Regions from separate parts of the Streptomyces sp. NPDC087844 genome, predicted to be linked through region 3. Evidence: riboswitches for the same ligand, from Rfam matches in the RefSeq annotation. Region 3 holds a riboswitch; each other region holds the start of a gene.
The links. Region 3 has a riboswitch for thiamine pyrophosphate ahead of thiO (glycine oxidase ThiO). Riboswitches for the same ligand answer to the same signal wherever they lie in the genome.
Positions count from the first base shown of each region.

Region 1: it holds a riboswitch for thiamine pyrophosphate, as region 3 does, so the genes downstream of both, thiC (phosphomethylpyrimidine synthase ThiC) here and thiO (glycine oxidase ThiO) in region 3, are expected to answer to the same signal.
Region 2: it holds a riboswitch for thiamine pyrophosphate, as region 3 does, so the genes downstream of both, ACIOKD_RS19425 (thiamine ABC transporter substrate binding subunit) here and thiO (glycine oxidase ThiO) in region 3, are expected to answer to the same signal.

Region 1 is NZ_JBIUVD010000017.1:20,401-26,557, forward strand. It holds gene ACIOKD_RS28640 (IclR family transcriptional regulator) at 1-10, shown strand, start outside; gene ACIOKD_RS28645 (SsgA family sporulation/cell division regulator) at 110-550, shown strand; gene ACIOKD_RS28650 (YibE/F family protein) at 713-2,194, opposite strand; TPP riboswitch at 2,266-2,422, shown strand; gene thiC (phosphomethylpyrimidine synthase ThiC) at 2,415-4,334, shown strand; gene ACIOKD_RS28660 (DUF397 domain-containing protein) at 4,973-5,158, shown strand; gene ACIOKD_RS28665 (helix-turn-helix transcriptional regulator) at 5,257-6,157, opposite strand, start outside.
Region 2 is NZ_JBIUVD010000009.1:101,983-108,139, forward strand. It holds gene ACIOKD_RS19420 (ABC transporter permease) at 1-722, opposite strand, end outside; gene ACIOKD_RS19425 (thiamine ABC transporter substrate binding subunit) at 698-1,798, opposite strand; TPP riboswitch at 1,877-1,982, opposite strand; gene rlmN (23S rRNA (adenine(2503)-C(2))-methyltransferase RlmN) at 2,021-3,127, opposite strand; gene ACIOKD_RS19435 (DUF6233 domain-containing protein) at 3,388-3,729, shown strand; gene ACIOKD_RS19440 (hypothetical protein) at 3,795-4,007, shown strand; gene ACIOKD_RS19445 (phosphatidate cytidylyltransferase) at 4,117-5,265, opposite strand; gene frr (ribosome recycling factor) at 5,265-5,822, opposite strand; gene pyrH (UMP kinase) at 5,943-6,157, opposite strand, start outside.
Region 3 is NZ_JBIUVD010000003.1:413,825-419,981, reverse strand. It holds gene pknB (Stk1 family PASTA domain-containing Ser/Thr kinase) at 1-1,439, opposite strand, end outside; gene ACIOKD_RS08745 (thiazole synthase) at 1,653-2,447, opposite strand; gene thiS (sulfur carrier protein ThiS) at 2,451-2,657, opposite strand; gene thiO (glycine oxidase ThiO) at 2,654-3,910, opposite strand; TPP riboswitch at 3,908-4,021, opposite strand; gene ACIOKD_RS08730 (hypothetical protein) at 4,074-4,418, shown strand; gene ACIOKD_RS08725 (NAD(P)/FAD-dependent oxidoreductase) at 4,498-5,727, shown strand; gene ACIOKD_RS08720 (Rv2175c family DNA-binding protein) at 5,875-6,157, shown strand, end outside.

The DNA of each region.
Region 1 (6,157 bases), on a different contig from region 3:
CAGCATCTGAAAACTCACTCCTTGTGATCTGGTGTACACGTTAAGCAAGATGCCAGAAGTGTTTAGGTGGACGATTCCCGGCCATGGACGGCAAACGACGGGGTAGGCGATGCGCGAGTCGGTAGTACAGGCAGAGGTCATGATGAGCTTCGTCGTCTCGGAGGAGCTCTCCTTCCGCATTCCGGTGGAGCTGCGTTACGAGACCTGTGATCCCTATGCCGTGCGTCTGACCTTCCACCTGCCCGGTGACGCTCCGGTGACCTGGGCCTTCGGCCGGGAGTTGCTGATCGACGGTGTGGGCCGGCCGTGCGGGGACGGAGACGTGCACATCACTCCCTCGGACTCCGAGAGTTTCGGCGATGTGCTGATCCGGCTTCAGGTGGGCGTCGACCAGGCTCTGTTCCGCTGCGGTACGGCACCTCTACTGGCGTTCCTCGACCGTACGGACCGGCTGGTCCCGCTGGGCCAGGAGCGCTCCCTCGCCGGCTTCGACACGCATCTGGACGAGGCCCTGGACCGCATCCTGGCGGAGGAACAGAGCGCGGGGTGACGTGGCGGCGGCCGAAGTGAGGGAACGCTTCCGCGCTTGTCGCCGCCCGCTGCCCAACCGCGCACCGCCCGCCGCCCGCGGTCGGCCGACAGCCGGTCCCGCGCGGGCGGTGTCCCTGTTCCGGGGCCCAGAAAAACGGTCAGCCCCGGTGCCGTGCCGGCTTCAGTGCTTGCGGCGGCGGCCGCTCCCACCGCGCAGCGGTGCCTTCGCCCCGGACTGCGGCTGCGGCTGCGGCTGCTGGACCGGGGCAGCGTCGCCCAGGCGGTCGGCCGAGACCACCAGGGCCGCGAGCGCCGTCGTGACCGGCACCGAGGCGACCAGCCCGATCGAGCCGACGAGCGTGCGGACGATCTCCGCGGCCACCAGTTCACTGTTGGCCACCGCCCCCACGCTGCTCTGCGCGATGGAGAAAAGCAGCAGCAGAGGCAGCGCCGCGCCCGCGTAGGCAAGGACGAGCGTGTTGACGACAGACGCGATGTGATCGCGTCCGATACGGATGCCCGCGCGGTACAGCCCTCGCCAGCCCATCGTCGGGTTGGCCTCGTGCAGCTCCCAGACCGCCGACGTCTGGGTCACCGTGACGTCGTCGAGCACTCCGAGCGAACCGATGATGATCCCCGCGAGCAGCAGACCACTCATGTCGATGGACGGGTAGAGGCCGTGGATCAGGCCGGTGTTGTCGTCGGTGTTGCCGGTCAGCGCGGCCCAGTCGATGAACACTGAGCCGAGCAGCCCGATCAGCACCAGGGACAGCAGCGTGCCCAGTACGGCGACCGACGTCCGGGCCGAGAGACCGTGGCACATGTAGAGCGCGATCAACATGATGGCGCTGGCCCCGACGACCGCCACGACCAGCGGATTCGACCCCTGAAGGATCGCGGGCAGGATGAAGAACGTCAGGATCATGAAGCTGACGGCCAGCGCGATCAGCGCCATGACACCGCGCATCCGGCCCACCACGACCACGGCGAGGGCGAAGATGCCGGCGAGCAGCGCCATGGGGAGCTTGCGGTTCACATCGGTGACCGAGTACTGGAGCTCCTTGGGGGCGTCGGGCGCGTACGCCACGATCACCTCCTGGCCCTGCTCCAACTGGCGCGAGGAGTCCGGCTGGACGATCTCCGTGAAGGTACGGCCCTTGTCCTTGCCGGAGTCGACCCGGATCGTCGCCTTTTTGCAGGTGCCTGAGTCCTGTTGCTGAGCCGATGAGCCCTCGGCCGTCGAGGTGTCACCGGTCGGAGTCCCGCCCGAGGCGTTCACGGACTTGCAGTCGACCTTGTCGACCTTGGTCACGGTGGCCTGCTGGGTCTGCCGGTCGAAGCCGACACCCGTGCGCTCATGACCGGGGGCGCCGCCCGGCCAGAGCACAGCGAGACCCACAACGACCGCCACGGCGAAAGGAATCAGCACCGCCGCGATGATCTTGCGCAGGTGCATGGAGACAGGGGCCGCGGGGCCATGACTGTGCGAGTGGCCGTGCCCGCCGCCGACAGGTCCGTCGCCGTCGCCACCGCCGGGCCGGTCGCCACCGCCTCCGGGGCCATGGGATCCATGTCCAGGTCCGCCGCCGTGACCGTGGCCGTCGTGGCCGTGTCCGTGGGGCGATTCGGACGGCGGAAGTGGGGGCTGCTGCGTCGTGGTCACCGACCGATCATCGCAAGAACGAGAGAGGCCCACTGTTCACCGCGCCCATTGTGACGCTAGCGTGGAAGCACCTTTGCACACGCGGGAGCTCGGAGCACCGGGCTGAGAGGGCGCTGACCTCCGTATCCGCGATGTTTCACGTGGAACATCGCCGGACGGGAAACGCTGCGTCGACCGCCGAACCTGTTACCGGGTAATGCCGGCGTAGGGAGTAGGTCTCATGACCAACAAGGACGTACGCACGCCTGTCTCCAGTCAGACGGGCGGGGCGCCCGCCTCGGCCGACGGAACCGAGCTGTCCGCGGCGGCCGAGCACGACGGCGCAGCTGCTTCGCCCGAGAACGACGAAGCCGGTAACGATGAAACCGGTAACGATGAAGCCGGTAACGATGAAGCCGGGAAGTCCATCGGCTGGCACAAGGCGTATGTCGCGGGCTCGCGCCCCGATCTTCGGGTGGCGGTCCGTCAGGTGCACCTCACCAACGGTGAATCGGTCACCCTGTACGACACCTCCGGCGCGTACACCGATCCGGTCGTCGACACCGACGTACGCAGGGGTCTGGCGCCCCTGCGCGACAACTGGATCATCACCCGTGGCGACACCGAGGAGTACGCGGGCCGTCCTGTGAGCCCCGAGGACGACGGGATCAAGCACACCTCGCCGCGCGGCGGACTGCGCAACCTCGACGCGGTCTTCCCGGGGCGCCTGCGTCTGCCCCGCCGGAGCCGTGACGGGCAGGCGGTGACGCAACTCGCCTACGCACGGCGGGGCGAGGTCACGCCGGAGATGGAGTACGTGGCGATCCGGGAGAACGTCGGCCCGGAGGTCGTCCGTGAGGAGATCGCGGCAGGCCGGGCCGTGCTACCGGCCAACGTCAACCATCCGGAGATCGAGCCGATGATCATCGGCAAGCGGTTCCTGGTGAAGGTCAACGCCAACATCGGCAACTCCGCGGTCACCTCCTCCATCGAGGAGGAGGTCGACAAAATGACGTGGGCGACGCGCTGGGGCGCCGACACGGTGATGGACCTGTCGACCGGCCGCAACATCCACACCACCCGTGAGTGGGTGCTGCGCAACTCCCCCGTCCCCATCGGCACGGTCCCCCTCTACCAGGCACTGGAGAAGGTCGACGGGCGTGCCGAGGAACTCACCTGGGAGATCTACAAGGACACGGTCATCGAGCAGGCCGAGCAGGGTGTGGACTACATGACCGTCCACGCGGGTGTGCGTCTGCCGTACGTCCCACTGACCGCGAACCGCAAGACCGGCATCGTCTCGCGCGGCGGCTCGATCATGGCGGCGTGGTGCCTGGCGCATCACAAGGAGTCGTTCCTGTACGAGCACTTCGAGGAGCTCTGCGAGATTCTCGCCGCGTACGACGTCACGTACTCGCTGGGCGACGGGCTGCGGCCCGGGTCGATCGCGGATGCCAATGACGCCGCGCAGTTCGCGGAGTTGCGCACCCTCGGAGAGCTCAACAAGGTCGCGAAGCGTTTCAACGTACAGACCATGATCGAGGGCCCGGGGCATGTCCCGATGCACAAGATCAAGGAGAACATCGACCTTCAGCAGGAGATCTGCGAGGAGGCTCCGTTCTATACGCTGGGCCCGCTGACGACCGACATCGCCCCGGCGTACGACCACATCACCTCCGGCATCGGTGCCGCGATGATCGCCTGGTGGGGCACGGCGATGCTCTGCTACGTCACGCCCAAGGAACACCTGGGCCTGCCCAACCGTGACGACGTCAAGACGGGTGTCATCACCTACAAGATCGCGGCCCACGCGGCGGACCTCGCCAAGGGACATCCGGGCGCACAGGAGTGGGACGACGCGTTGTCGGACGCCCGCTTCGAGTTCCGCTGGGAGGACCAGTTCAACCTGGCCCTGGATCCGGACACCGCCCGGGAGTTCCACGACGAGACCCTGCCGGCCGAACCGGCCAAGACGGCGCACTTCTGCTCCATGTGCGGGCCGAAGTTCTGCTCTATGAAGATCAGCCACAGCATCAACGAGCAGTTCGGCGGTACGGCGTCCGCGGGGGCCTCGCCCGAGGAGGTCGCCGACGGGATGCTCCAGAAGTCGAAGGAGTTCGCCGCCGCGGGTAACCGGGTCTATCTGCCCATGGCCGACTGAAACGGGCCGCCCGTCGGCTCGGGTGCCGTACGGGCGCCTCTTTGGCCGATCGAACGGTCATGGTGCCGTGGTGCCGAGGTCCTGGACGATGCTTTCCAGGACCTCGGTGGTCCGGCCGACGCCGGCTCGCGGATGAGGCCGGTGATGAAAGAGGGACGCTATTTCTTTTCGAGCCACCAGATCAGTAACGAGACTGCTCCGGCCCCAAGTGCCGTGCAGGCTCCCTTGAATGCGTTGGCGCCTGCGGTGCGCGCCCATTGCTTCCAGTTCGTTGAGCTGGTCTTGTGTGGTGAGTAGCCCTCCGAGATGGAGTCTGTAGACTCCATGGCAGAGCTCCTTTCGGTTTCGCAGACGAGGGTGCTTGGCGTGAGGGAGTCCGTGACCTGAAGCTTGCCGGCCGGGTCGCCGGGCTCCCTTTTGCTGTGTTCACTCGGAACAATCTTGGTTTCTTTTCGGCCAGGCGTTTGAGCACCGAGGCCGATATTTTATTGTGTTTGCGGGCCATATACCTCCATTTATCGTCATGTGCTGGGCGCTCGCGTGCATCTTGGCAGTGCTGATGTCGGCGCCCATAATGATTTGGATGCCGAAATGCCTCGGCATCGCCATCCAATGGTTGGTGCAGACATGGGGGTTGCATGCGAGTCGAGGATGCTGAGGTGCGATGGCGGAAGAGCTCGGCCACTAACGGAGGAAATTGCGTCGAGGTGGCTCTCGCTGATCACGTAGCCGTTCGCGATTCACATTTTCCCGACCGGGCGCTACTGGGTTTCAGTACTCATGCCTGGCGATCATTCCTTTCTGAGCTGAAAATTTCCGATTGAGGACCTTGCTTTTTAGCGGCTTGCTCTGCTGGCTCTTCGGGTTTGTTTTCAGGTCGGCCAGTGACGTTCCGTGACATGCTCCCCTGCTGTCTTCAGTGTCACTCCTGACCGAACAGAAACTCTCTCGTCACTTCAGTCGCGACCCCCCTCTCCACATCCCAGAAGATATCGAGATAGTCTGTCGGGCGACGTTGTGACGTGCGCCCAAGAGCCTTCTCGCTCAGAATGGCTTCGCCGTCTGGGTTCTCCAAGTAGACGACCATCTCGTCCTCGTCCTCGGGGAACTCGAAGAGGGCATAAGGCGAGCCGAAGCGCGGATAGATGCCGACGCTGAAGGGGACGGTCAGTACCGTGACTTTCGGCATCTCATTGATTGTCAGCAGCTTTTCGAACTGCTTGTCCATGGTCTCGGGTGATCCCACGGTCCTGCGGATCACGGCTTCGTCCAGGATGAAGAAGGACTCCGGGCCATCCGGCTGAATAAGACGGTCCTGGCGTTCCAGGCGCAGTTGCACGAGTTGCTCGGTCTTCTCCGTCCCGAAGTCGAGCCGGTTCAGGACCACACGCATGTACTCTTCGGTCTGCAGCAGGCCGGGCACCAGGTTGGGCTCGAAGTTTCTGATGATCGACGCGGAGCTCTCGTATCCGAGGTACGTCTCGAAGTCCTGGGTCACCCACGGGCGGTACTGGTCCCACCACGGCGGCCGTCGTGCGGCACGCGCCATGTCTGTCAACACCTTGACCTGCGCCTGCTCGGTGATCCCGTAGTGCTCCGCGAGCACCCGCACGTCGGTGACCGACACGCCGACCGTGCCCGCCTCGATCCGAATCACCTTCGAGGGTGACCAGTCCAGCTGCTCCGCCACCTCACGCTGCTTCAGCCCCGCGCTCTCCCTCGCCTTCTTGAGGCGGTCACGCAGTCGTGCACGCTGGAATCCGGGCTCTTCCTGTGGCACCGAGGTCTCCGTCCTGACGCTGTTGGCGTTGTCCGTCAGTAGG
Region 2 (6,157 bases), on a different contig from region 3:
ACTTCGAGCGTGGAGAAGGTGGGGCCGCCGAGGATCTGCACGACGCCGAAGGAGGTGAAGGTGAAGAGGAACACCATGAGGGCGGCGGCGGCCACGGCCGGGCCGAGCGCCGGGAGCGTCACCCCGCGCCAGGCCGCGAACCGTGAGGCGCCGAGCATCCGCGCGGCCTCCTCCTGCCGCGGGTCGAGCTGCGACCAGAGGCCGCCGACCGTGCGGACGACGACCGCGTAGTTGAAGAAGACGTGCGCGAGCAGGATGGCCCACACGGTGGTGTCCAGGCGTACGCCCCACAGCTCGTCGAGCAGCCCGCCCCGCCCGAGCAGCGCCAGGAAGGCCGTTCCCACGACGACCGTCGGCAGCACGAACGGCACGGTGACGACGGCCCGCAGGATCTGCTTGCCCCTGAAATCAAAGCGCGCGAAGACGTACGCGCCGGGGAGCGCGATCAGCAGGGTGAGCGCGGTCGAGGCGAGCGCCTGCCAGGTCGTGAACCACAGGACGTGCCGGATGTCGGGCTGTGCGAGCACGTCCCAGATCCGCCCGAGCCGCCAGACCCCGTCGACCTTCAGCCCCCGAACGGTGATCGCGGCAACCGGATAGGCGAAGAAGACCCCGAAGAACGCGACGGGCACGGCCATAAGACCGAGCCGCGCCACGCTCCCCCGGCGCGGGCGGGAGCGCGGGCGCGCGCCGGGCTCTACTTCAGTACGAGCGAGGTCCATGACTTGACCCACTCGTCACGGTTGTCGGCGATCCTGGCGGGGGCCAGGGTCTCGGGGTTCGCGGCCGCCGGCCCGTACTGCGTGAACGCGTCGGGCACCTTGGCGCCCTCGACCACCGGGTACACGAACATGTTGAGCGGCATGTCCTCCTGGAACCGCTTGCCGATCAGGAAGTCGATGAGCGCCTTGCCGCCCTCGGTGTTCTTCGCGTTGCTCAGCAGGCCCGCGTACTCGACCTGGCGGAAGCAGGTGCCGTCCGCGACACCGGTCGGCGCGGTCTTCGGCTTGGGGTCGGCGTAGATGACCTCGGCGGGCGGCGAGGAGGCGTACGAGACGACGAGCGGGCGGTCGCCCTTGGCCTTCTTGCCTCCGGCGGACCCGGAGAACTCCTCGTTGTAGGCCTGCTCCCAGCCGTCGACGACCTTCACACCGTTGGCCTTGAGCTTCTTCCAGTAGCCCGCCCAGCCGTCGTCGCCGTACTTCGCGGCGGTGCCGAGCAGGAAGCCGAGGCCCGGCGAGGACGTGGAGGCGTTCTCGGTGACGAGAAGATCCTTGTACTCGGGCTTGATCAGATCGTCGAAGGACGTCGGCGGGGCCAGCTTGTGCTCGCTGAACCAGGCCTTGTCGTAGTTGACGCAGATGTCACCGGAGTCGATGGGCGTGACCCGGTGCTTGCCCTGGTCGACCCGGTACTGAGCCTGGATGCCGTCGGCGCCCTCGGCCTCGTACGACTGGAACAGTCCGTTGTCGAGCGCGCGGGAGAGCAGGGTGTTGTCGACGCCGAAGAAGACGTCTCCCTGCGGGTTGTCCTTGGTGAGGATCGCCTTGTTGACGGCCTGCCCGGCGTCGCCGTCCTTGAGGACCCTGACCTTGTACCCGGACTCCTTCTCGAACGCCTTCAGTACGTCCTTGGTGTAGGCGAAGGAGTCGTGGCTGACGAGGGTGACGGTCTTGGACCCGGAGCCCTCGTCGCCGGAGCCCTCGTCGGACGACCCGCACGCGGTGAGCGCGGCGAGACCGAGCCCGGTGGCCGCGACCACGGCGGTGGTCCTGAGGGTGTTGCTCTTGTTGCTCACTCGATTCCTCCTGGGTTGACCAGGAAGAGACGCGGCCCTGCCGGGGACCTCGATCGGATCCCGGGCAGGGCGCAACAGCTTGAGTAGTGACCGAACTTCCTACCCAGAATGACCTGGGCGAGGTTCAGAGGGTCTGCGGGCTGTCCCGCACTCTCAGCGCTGTGGCGCTCCCCTGTCGGAATATGAAGATGTCGTCGTACGAAAAGTACTGCGCCCGTCAGCCTACCGCTCGGTGGCCGCGAGCTGTCCGCACGCCCCGTCGATCTCCTGGCCACGGGTGTCCCGGACGGTGACGGGCACACCATGAGCGGCGATCGCCTCGACGAACGCCTTCTCGTCCTCGGGCCGCGAGGCGGTCCACTTGGAACCGGGCGTGGGGTTCAGCGGGATCAGGTTCACATGCACCGGCTTGCCCTTGAGCATCCGCCCGAGCCGGTCACCACGCCACGCCTGGTCGTTGATGTCCCGGATGAGCGCGTACTCGATGGAGAGCCGGCGCCCCGACCTGGCCGCGTACTCCCAGCCCGCGTCGAGCACTTCCCGTACCTTCCACCGCGTGTTGACCGGTACGAGGGTGTCGCGCAGCTCGTCGTCCGGTGCGTGCAGGGAGATGGCGAGCCGGCACTTGAAGCCCTCGTCGGCGAACCGGTTGATGGCGGGGACGAGACCGACGGTCGAGACGGTGATCCCGCGCTGCGAGAGCCCGAGCCCGTCCGGCTCCGGGTCGGTGAGGGCCCGGATGGACTGGACGACCCGCTTGTAGTTGGCGAGGGGCTCACCCATGCCCATGAAGACGATGTTGCTGAGCCGCGCCGGGCCGCCGGGGATCTCCCCGTCGCGCAGCGACCGCATGCCGTCGACGATCTGGTGCACGATCTCGCCGGTCGACAGGTTCCGGTCGAGGCCGGCCTGTCCCGTCGCGCAGAACGGGCAGTTCATCCCGCAGCCGGCCTGTGAGCTGATGCACATGGTGACCCGGTCCGGGTAGCGCATCAGCACGGACTCGACGAGGGTGCCGTCGAAGAGCCGCCAGAGGGTCTTGCGGGTGGTGTCGTCGTCGGTGGACAGATGCCGCACGACCGTCATGAGCTCGGGCAGCAGGGCTTCCTGCAGTTTGGCGCGCGAGCCGGCAGGGATGTCGGTCCACTGCTCGGGATCGTGCGCGAACCGCGCGAAGTAGTGCTGCGAGAGCTGTTTGGCACGAAACGGCTTCTCACCGACCGCGACAACGGCCTCTTTACGCTCGGCGGGCGTGAGATCGGCAAGGTGCCGCGGCGGCTTCTTGGCTCCGCGGGGGGCGACGAATGTGAGTTCTCCGGGCTTAGGCATGGCTGTACCAGTGTCGCAGATCGAATCATGTGACCTGGGCCGCAGGAGCCCGGAGTGTGCGGTCACACAGGGCGGTCACCGCACCTCTACGACCACACCCCCACAGCCGCGCCTGCCTGCCCCCGCCCTCCACGGCTCCTCGCGGGCTCACGGGCCTGCTCTCCTCGCGGGCTCACGGGCCTGCTCTCCTCGCGGGTTCACGGGCCTCTTCCGCCGGGGGCGTTGCCATCTAGGCCACACTTGGACCTAGAATCGAACGCGTGTCCGATAAAGTGCCTCGCCTGGATCGCCTGCGCAGCGTCCGCGAATGGCTGGCCTGGCAGCTGCGCCGCACAGACGACACCATCGCCGAGCTCGAACGTCAGGAGGCAGCCGCTGCCCGTACCGCGCGCACACCACCCAAACCCACGCCCGGCTGGAAGCTCGCGTTGCGGAGAGCGGGTGGCAGAGCCACCCCCGACGCCGTCCACAGGAGTGACTGCGGCATGGCCGGCAAGAACACGAAACCGCTGCCCCGCGAGCAGGCGCTCCGGGCTCTCACGGAGGACGGCATCACCGCGTGCCCCTACTGCCGACCCGACAACGATCTGGGTGTGCTGTGAACGGCGAACGGCCGCAGGACGAGAACACGAACGGGACGGACGCGGCGCCCATCGTCGTGCACCGCATGACGGGCGCCCGCGGGCGCCGGGTCACCATTCACGGCCGGGTCTTCGGCCTCGCCCACAGCGACACCGACCTGGTCGAGTTCCTGCGCCGGGCGGGCCTGCCGGACGACGCCTGGGAGCTGCTGGACGACCCGCGGTGGGTGAAGTGGCAGGGTGGCCGTCCGCACGAGTACTCCCCGGCGGGCCCGGACGCCGAAGACCCCCGGCCCTGATCGGCTGGGGGTCTCCCGGGTCACGCGGCGCTCGGTCCGATCAGAGCGGTCCGATCAGATCGATCCAGTCACATCGACCGGTCAGATCGGTCCAGTCAGATCGATCCGGTCAGCCCGATCCGACGAAGAGCACCAGCAGCAGCCACACCACGGGAGCGGTGGGCAGCAGCGAGTCCAGTCGGTCCATGATCCCGCCGTGGCCCGGGAGCAGGGTGCCCATGTCCTTGATGCCCAGGTCCCGCTTGATCATCGACTCGCCGAGGTCGCCGAGCGTGGCGCTGGCCGCGACCGCGAGGCCCAGAAGGAGCCCCTGCCACCAGGTGCCGTCGTCGATGAGGAACTCCATGCACAGCGCGCCCGCCACCATCGCGAAGCCGAGCGCGCCGAGCAGGCCCTCGCGAGTCTTGCCGGGACTGATGCGCGGGGCGAGCTTGTGCCTGCCGAAGCGCCAGCCGACGGCGTACGCGCCCGTATCGCTGACCACGGCCAGCAGCAGGAACGTGAGGACGCGCCACGCACCGTCGTCCGCGGTGAGCATCATCGCCACGAACGTGGCGAGGAACGGAATGTAGAAGGCCGCGAAGACCCCCGCCGTGACGTCCTTGAGGTAACCCTCGGGCGGTTCCGTCATCCGCCAGACCAGGACCGCGAGCGCGGTGAGCGCCATCGCCACCCAGGCGCCCTCGGGCCCGCGGACGTAACCGGCGACGACCATCGCCGCACCGCCCAGCGCCAGCGGCACGAGCGGCGCCTTGATGTCCTTGCGCTCCGCGAGCCTCGACGTGAGCTCCCACAGGCCGACCACGACAGCGACCGTTATGACGCCGACGAAGAGGGCCTTGACGACGAACAACGACGCGACGATCACCACGCCGAGCCCGACAGCGACCCCTATGGCAGCCCCCAGATCGCGGCCCGCGCTCTTCTTCTGCGGCGCGGGTGCGGGCTGTGCGGCGCTGGTCATGGGCTCCTGCGGATTCAGCGGGCGCTGCGACGAAGCCTGGAACGGCGGCGGCGGCGCCGACGGCGGTGGCGTCTCGTCGCGGAACGGGGGGCCGCCCGTCCGAGCGGCCCCCCGGTCGTCATCCTGGTCTCCGCCATGCGCGGGTACGTCGGGCACGATGGGCATGGGGCGAGTCTGCTGCGCGTGGTGCGCATCGTACGCGGGACCCGCCGGGGCAGCCCCCTGGCCAGGCCTCTGGTCGGACGGCCCCCAGTGCCCGGCTTGTGGCGGTGCCCCCCAGGAAGAGTCGTTCATCAGACTTCGAGCAGCTCTGCTTCCTTGTGCTTGAGCAGCTCGTCCACCTGCGCGACGTACTTCGCGGTGGTGTCGTCGAGCTCCTTCTCCGCACGGCGGCCCTCGTCCTCGCCGACCTCGCCGTCCTTGATCATCTTGTCGATGCCGTCCTTGGCCTTGCGGCGGACGGAACGGATCGAGATCTTGGAGTCCTCGGCCTTGGTGCGGGCCACCTTGATGTAGTCCCTGCGGCGCTCCTCGGTGAGCTCGGGGAACACCACCCGGATGATGTTGCCGTCGTTGCTCGGGTTGACGCCGAGGTCGGAGTCGCGGATCGCCTGCTCGATGTTGCGCATCGCGCTCTTGTCGAACGGGGTCACCACGGCCATACGCGGCTCGGGCACCGAGAACGAGGCCAGCTGGTTGATCGGGGTCAACGCGCCGTAGTAGTCCGCCACGATCTTGTTGAACATCGCCGGGTGCGCACGGCCTGTGCGGATCGCGGCGAAGTCCTCCTTGGCGACCACGACGGCCTTCTCCATCTTCTCCTCGGCTTCGAGGAGGGTCTCTTCGATCACCACTTGCTCCTGCGTGTCTTGAGTAGGCCCGGCTGCGGTTCCCTGGCGGTTAGGCGGCCGGCTGCGTCGCGTCTTGTTCCTGAACGGTTCCCGACCGGCAGGACATTGTCCATCCCCCGGTCAGGCCCGACTGCCCTGGTCACCCACAAGCGTGCCGATCTTCTCACCCTTGACCGCCCGAGCGATATTGCCCTCGGCGAGAAGCTCGAAGACGAGGATCGGGAGCTTGTTGTCGCGGCACAGCGTGATCGCGGTCATGTCGGCGACCTTCAGGTCGCGGGTGATGACCTCGCCGTAGCTGAGCGCGTCGAACTTGACCGCCTCGGGATTGGTCT
Region 3 (6,157 bases):
ACGTCTTCATGGAAGGACTTGGTGACCATGCCCGCGGCGAGGCCTTCCTTCTTCAGCCGCTCCTTGGCCTTGTCGAGCGTGTAGCCCTTGAGGTCCGGCACCCGCACGGTGTGGGGGCCCTTGGAGATCGTCAGGGTCACGGAGCCGTTGTCGCGGATCCGGGTGGTCGGCTCCGGGTCCGTGCTGACGACCCTGCCGATCTTGACCGTGTCGCTGTACGCCTTGGTGGTCCGCACGCCGAGGCCGGCGTCCTCGATGCTCTTCCTGGCCTGCGCCTCCGTCTTGTCGAGCACCGCGGGGACCTCGGTGAACTGGCCGGAGTTGATGTACCAGACCCCCGCGCCGACGCCGAGGACCAGCAGCACCGCGGCGACGATCGCGAGCACACCCCGGCGAGGTGCCGTCGTGCGGACGCGCCGCGGCGGCTCGGGCGGCGGGGACGGCAGGAAGCTCGTGCGGTGGAGCTCCGCGTCGTCCTCGTTCACCGGGAGCAGCCGGGGCACCGACAGCGAGCGCGGGATCACGCTCGTACGGTTGTCGGCGCCCGGGCGGTCCGTGGCGACGGCGCCCGGCGGCACGGCGTCCAGCTGGTCGTCGCTCAGGGCGCTGCGCGCGTCCAGGGTCTGTGCGAGCAGCGCCACCGCGTCGTACGGGCGGATCTCGGGGTTGCGCGCGGTCGCCGAGGTGACCAGCTCGTCGAGTTCGTGGGCGAGGCCCGGCACGAGCGCCGACGGCGGGGGCACGTCCTCGTGGAGGTGCTTGTAGAGCACCGCCGCGGGTGAGTCGCCCGAGTGCGGCCGGTCGCCGGTCAGCATCTCGAAGAGGAGGATGCCGCACGCGTACACGTCCACACGGGGGTCGGCCGTGCCGTGTTCTATCTGCTCCGGCGCGAGATACGACACCGTGCCCAGGATGGCGCCCGTCGTGTGGGTGACCGTGTCCACGGCCCGTACGAGCCCGAAGTCCGCCACCTTCACCCGGCCGTCGTCCCCTATCAGGACGTTCTCCGGCTTCATGTCGCGGTGCACGAACCCGGCACGGTGCGCGGCGCCGAGCGCGGCGAGGACCGGCTCCAGGATGTCCAGCGCGGCCCGCGGCTGGAGCGCCCCGCGCTCGCGCAGTACGTCGCGAAGGGTGCATCCGGCCACGTACTCCATCGCCAGATAGACGTAACTGCCGTCGGTGCCCTGGTCGAAGACCTGCACCACGTTCGGGTGGGCGAGCCTGGCCACCGACTTGGCCTCGCGGATGAAACGGTCGACGAACGAGGCGTCGGCCGCCAGGGTCGGGTGCATCACCTTGAGCGCGAGCACCCGGTCGAGGCGGGTGTCCACGGCCCGGTAGACCGTGGCCATCCCGCCGACCGCGATGCGGGCGTCGACGCGATACCGACCGTCGAGCACATGCCCGACCAAGGGGTCTTGAAGGGTCGTATCCACGCAGGTGAGTGTACGAGCCACCACTGACGGAGCCGCCCGTGCGGGCGATTCCGGGGCGGTACTGAAGCCGAGCTGTGACGCATCTCGCACGCCGGCCGACCGGCTACGGCTTACACGTTCGGGACGGATTCGGACGCGCGTTCCGGCCAGAACTCGGAGAAAGCAGCGAGGCGGGAGGAGGTGTGAGGCGGCATGAGGAAGTGCGCGAGAACCTCAGAAAGCGGGGCGTTCCGGATCGAGTCGCGCGATGCCCTCCGACGTGGACGAGGCCTCCGCGAAGTGGCGGCGCGGAATGCGCCCCGCCCGGTACGCGAGGCGCCCGGCCTCGACCGCGTGCCGCATGCCCTCGGCCATGAGGACCGGCTCCTGCGCCCGGGTCACCGCCGAGGCGAGCATCACACCGGCGCACCCCAGCTCCATGGCGAGCGCCGCGTCCGACGCCGTGCCGGCTCCCGCGTCCAGAATGACCGGTACGCACGCGTGCTCCACGATCAGCTGGAAGTTGTGCGGGTTGCGGATCCCGAGCCCCGACCCGATGGGCGACCCGAGCGGCATGATCGCGGCGCAGCCCACGTCCTCCAGCTTCCGTGCGAGGACCGGGTCGTCGTTCGTGTACGGCAGGACCGTGAAGCCGTCGTCGACGAGGGTCTCGGCGGCGTCGAGCAGCTCGATCGGATCGGGCAGCAGTGTGCGCTCGTCGGCGATGACCTCCAGTTTGACGACGTCCGTGCCGAGCGCCTCGCGCGCGAGGCGGGCCGTCAGGACGGCCTCCCCGGCGGTGAAACAGCCCGCGGTGTTGGGCAGTACGCGGATGCCCAGCCGGTCGAGCACGGAGAGGACCGAGCCATGGGACCCGGGGCTCACGCGCCGCATGGCGACCGTCGTCAGCTCCGTGCCGGACGCGACGAGCGAGCGCTCCAGGACGTCGAGGCTGGGGGCACCGCCGGTGCCCATGATCAGACGGGACGCGTAGGACGTACCGCCGAGGACGAAGGGGTCGTCGGCCATGGGTCAGCCTCCTTGGACGGCGGTGAGTACTTCGACGCGGTCGCCCTCGCGCAGGAGGGTCGTCGGCCACTGCGTGCGCGGGACGACGGTCTCGTTGAGGGCGGCGGCGACCCCGGAGGGGGCCGCGCAGAGAGCGGTCACGAGGGTGTCGAGAGCGGTGTCGGCGGCGAGTTCCCGCCGCTCCCCGTTGACGAGGACGGTCACGCTCATGCGGGCTGCTCCGTGCGTGCGACGGCGTCGAACCGCCGGGGAGTGAACGGGCGGGCCTCCTCCGGGAGCTCGCCGGTGGTCAGGGCGTGCGCCAGGGCATCGCCGGTGACCGGGGTGAGCAGCACCCCGTTGCGGTGGTGGCCGGTCGCCAGGAGCAGCCCGGGGAGTTCGGTCGGGCCGAGCAGGGGCGCGTTGTCGGGGGAGCCCGGGCGCAGTCCGGCGCGCGTCTCGGTGAGCGGCAGCTCGGTGATGCCGGGAACGAGTTCGTGGGCGTCCCGCAGCAGCTCGTACACGCCGCCCGCCGTCACCGTGGTGTCCCAGCCCAGCTCCTCGCTGGTCGCGCCGACGACCAGCTCGCCGCTCTCGCGCGGCACGAGGTAGACGTGGCTGCCGCGGACCATGGCGCGCACGGTCCGGCTCAGGAAGGGCGCGTTCCGGCCGCGGAGCGCCGAGGCCCGCTCCGGCATGGCCAGCCGCAGCACCTGCCCCTTCACGGGCCGCACCGGCGGCAGTACGTCCTCGGGCACACCCGCGAGACGTCCGCTGAGGCTGCCCGCGGCGAGGACCACCTGCCCCGCGGACAGCTCCGTGCCGCCCGTCGTGACAACTCCGGCCGCGCGGTCCCGTACGACGGTCAGCCGCTCGGCCCACGTCCGGTGGAAGACCACTCCGGCCCGTTCACAGGCCGTGACCAGAGCCGCGGCGAGGCGCCGCGGGTCGATCTGGTGGTCGCCGTCCACCCGCAGTCCGCCGCGCACCCCGGGCGCGAGCATCGGCTCCAGGCGGCGGCACTCGCGGCCGCTCAGCCACTCCGACTCCAGGCCCGAGCGGCTCTGCAGGGCGTGCAGTTCCCGCAGGTGGGCGCGGTCGTCGGCGTCGAGTGCGACGGTCAGCGTGCCGCACCTGCGGTATCCGAGGTCCTGGCCGGTCGCCTCGGTCAGCTCCGCGACGAAGTCCGGATAACGGTGCGCCGAGGCCAGGTTGAGGCCCAGCAGGGTCTCCTCGCCGTAGTGCAGCTCCGTGACGGCGGCCAGCATCCCGGCCGCGACCTGCGCGGCGCCACCGCCGGGCTCGGGATCCACCAGCGCGGTCGTCAACCCGTGCCGCGCGGCCCGCCAGGCGGTGACCAGGCCGATGATTCCGCCTCCGACGACCAGAACGTCGGAGGTAGGGCCATCGACGCCGTGACCATCGACGCCGTGACCATCGGCGGCCAGGACGTGGGGTGAAGGTGCTTGTGGTGTACGCGACATGGGCGTCCAGCCCCTCCCTTCGCCGGCATGACCCGGATCAGGTTCGTACGGTCGGAGGCCGTCCCAGCCTCCCTCTCAGCCCGGTACGTCCGGGCTCCCGCGAGTGCTTTACGTTGGCCACCCTAGCTCTTCGCCTCGCACCTCAGTAAGGGAGCCTCACGGCATGGCCCGCTCGCTCGACGGACTCGTTCTCGCCCCCGTGGCCGACCAGGCACCGGGGCAGGTGGGTACGCGCACCCGGTTCTCGTACCACGAGCGGGACGGCGCGGTCTGGGCCGAGTACGCGGGCGGCGACGTCGTGCGCGGCCACCTCGTGGGCACCCGCGAGGGCGACCGGCTCGACTTCCGGTACGTACAGCTGAAGACGGACGGAACCACCTCGTCCGGGCACTGTGTGTCCCAGGTCGCCGAGACCCCCGACGGCCGGGTGCGGCTGGCGGAGACCTGGGAGTGGGAGTCCCAGGAGGGCAGCGGGACGAGTGTGGTCGAAGAGGTCACCAGGAGCTGACGCCGTGCCGGAGGCTGTGCGACAGCTCATCGACCGTGCCCCTGACCGACGATCTCACCGATCTGTCTATGGTGACCGGGTGAGCGAGCTGACACAGGAAACGGGCCCGGCGGCGCGCGTACGCGTCGTGATCGTCGGTGCGGGCATGGCCGGCGTGCAGACCGCCGTCGCCCTGCGGGAACAGGGCTTTCCCGGCAGCGTGACCCTGATCGGCGCGGAACCCCACCGGCCGTACGACCGCCCGCCGCTCTCCAAGGCCGTACTGCTCGGCAAGGCCGAGGGATCCGCCTTCGACGTCGACTTCGAGAACCTCGACGTGGAACTGCGCCTGGGTCTGGAAGTCACCGGCGTCCGCCCGGCCTCCCGCGAGCTCGACACGGCCCAGGGACGCGTCCCGTACGACGTCCTGGTCGTCGCCACGGGGGCGGAACCCGTCCGGCTGCCGGGCACCGAGGGCGTACCCGGTGTCCATCTGCTGCGCACCCTCGACGACGCCGAGCGGCTGCGCCCCGTCCTCGCCGGGCAGCACGACATCGTGGTGGTGGGCGCGGGGTGGATCGGCGCGGAGTTCGCCACGGCGGCGCGTGAGGCGGGGTGCGCGGTGACCGTCGTCGAAGCCGCCGACCGGCCGCTCGTGGGCGCGCTGCCGGCCGAGGTGGCCGCGCCCATGGCCGCCTGGTACGCGGACAGCGGGGCGTCGCTGCGCACCCACGCGCGCGTGGAGCGCGTCGAGCCCGGCGCGGTGGTGCTGGACGACGGTTCGCGGCTGCCTGCGGGCGCCGTCGTGGTCGGTGTCGGGGCACGGCCGGCCACGTCCTGGCTGGCCGGTTCGGGGATCGAACTCGGCGCCCACCGGGAGATCGTCGCGGACGACCATCTGCGCACCTCCCTCCCGGACGTGTACGCGGTCGGCGACTGCGCCTCGTTCCCGTCGGGGCGCTACGGCGAGCGCCTGCTGATCCACCACTGGGACAACGCGCTCCAGGGCCCGCGCACGGTCGCGGCGAACATCGTGGGGGAGACGCCGGCGCCGTACGACCCGGTGCCGTACTTCTGGTCGGAGCAGTTCGGCCGCTTCGTGCAGTACGCGGGGCACCACGGGGCCGCCGACGCCCTGCTCCGGCGGGGGGATCCGGCGGGGCCCTCCTGGTCGGTGTGCTGGCTCCGCGAGGGCCGCCTGGTCGCGGTCCTGGCGGTGGGGCGCCCCCGGGACCTGGCGCAGGGCCGCCGGCTGATCGAGTCGGGCACCCGAATGGACCCCGCCCTGCTGACGGACCCGACCCGCCCCTTGAAGGGGGCCGCGCTCTAGCGCGCCGCGCTTCCGCGGGGAGGTGTTTCGTCGTCTGCGACCAGCCACAGACGGCCCGTACCGGCGAACGGCCTGGTGTGTGCCCGGTCACGGTGGAGCGGGCCGCCCGGGTACCGGGTGTCAGTGGGAGATGGCAGGCTTGTCCTCGTGACCGAGATTGACGCAAAGATCGATGCTCTCGTCCCCGCCTGGCTCACCCTCCCCGACATCGCCGAACAGTTCGGCGTCGAGGTGACGCGCGTCCGGCAGCTGGTCAGGGAAGGCCAGCTGATCGCCGTACGACGTGGTGAGAACCGCGCGCTGCACGTCCCCGCCGCTTTCATCGACGTGGACGAACAGAAGGTCGTCAAGGGCCTCGCAGGCACCCTGACGCTCCTGCGGGACGACGGCTACAACGACGAAGAGATGCTGGAGTGGCTCTTCACCCCCG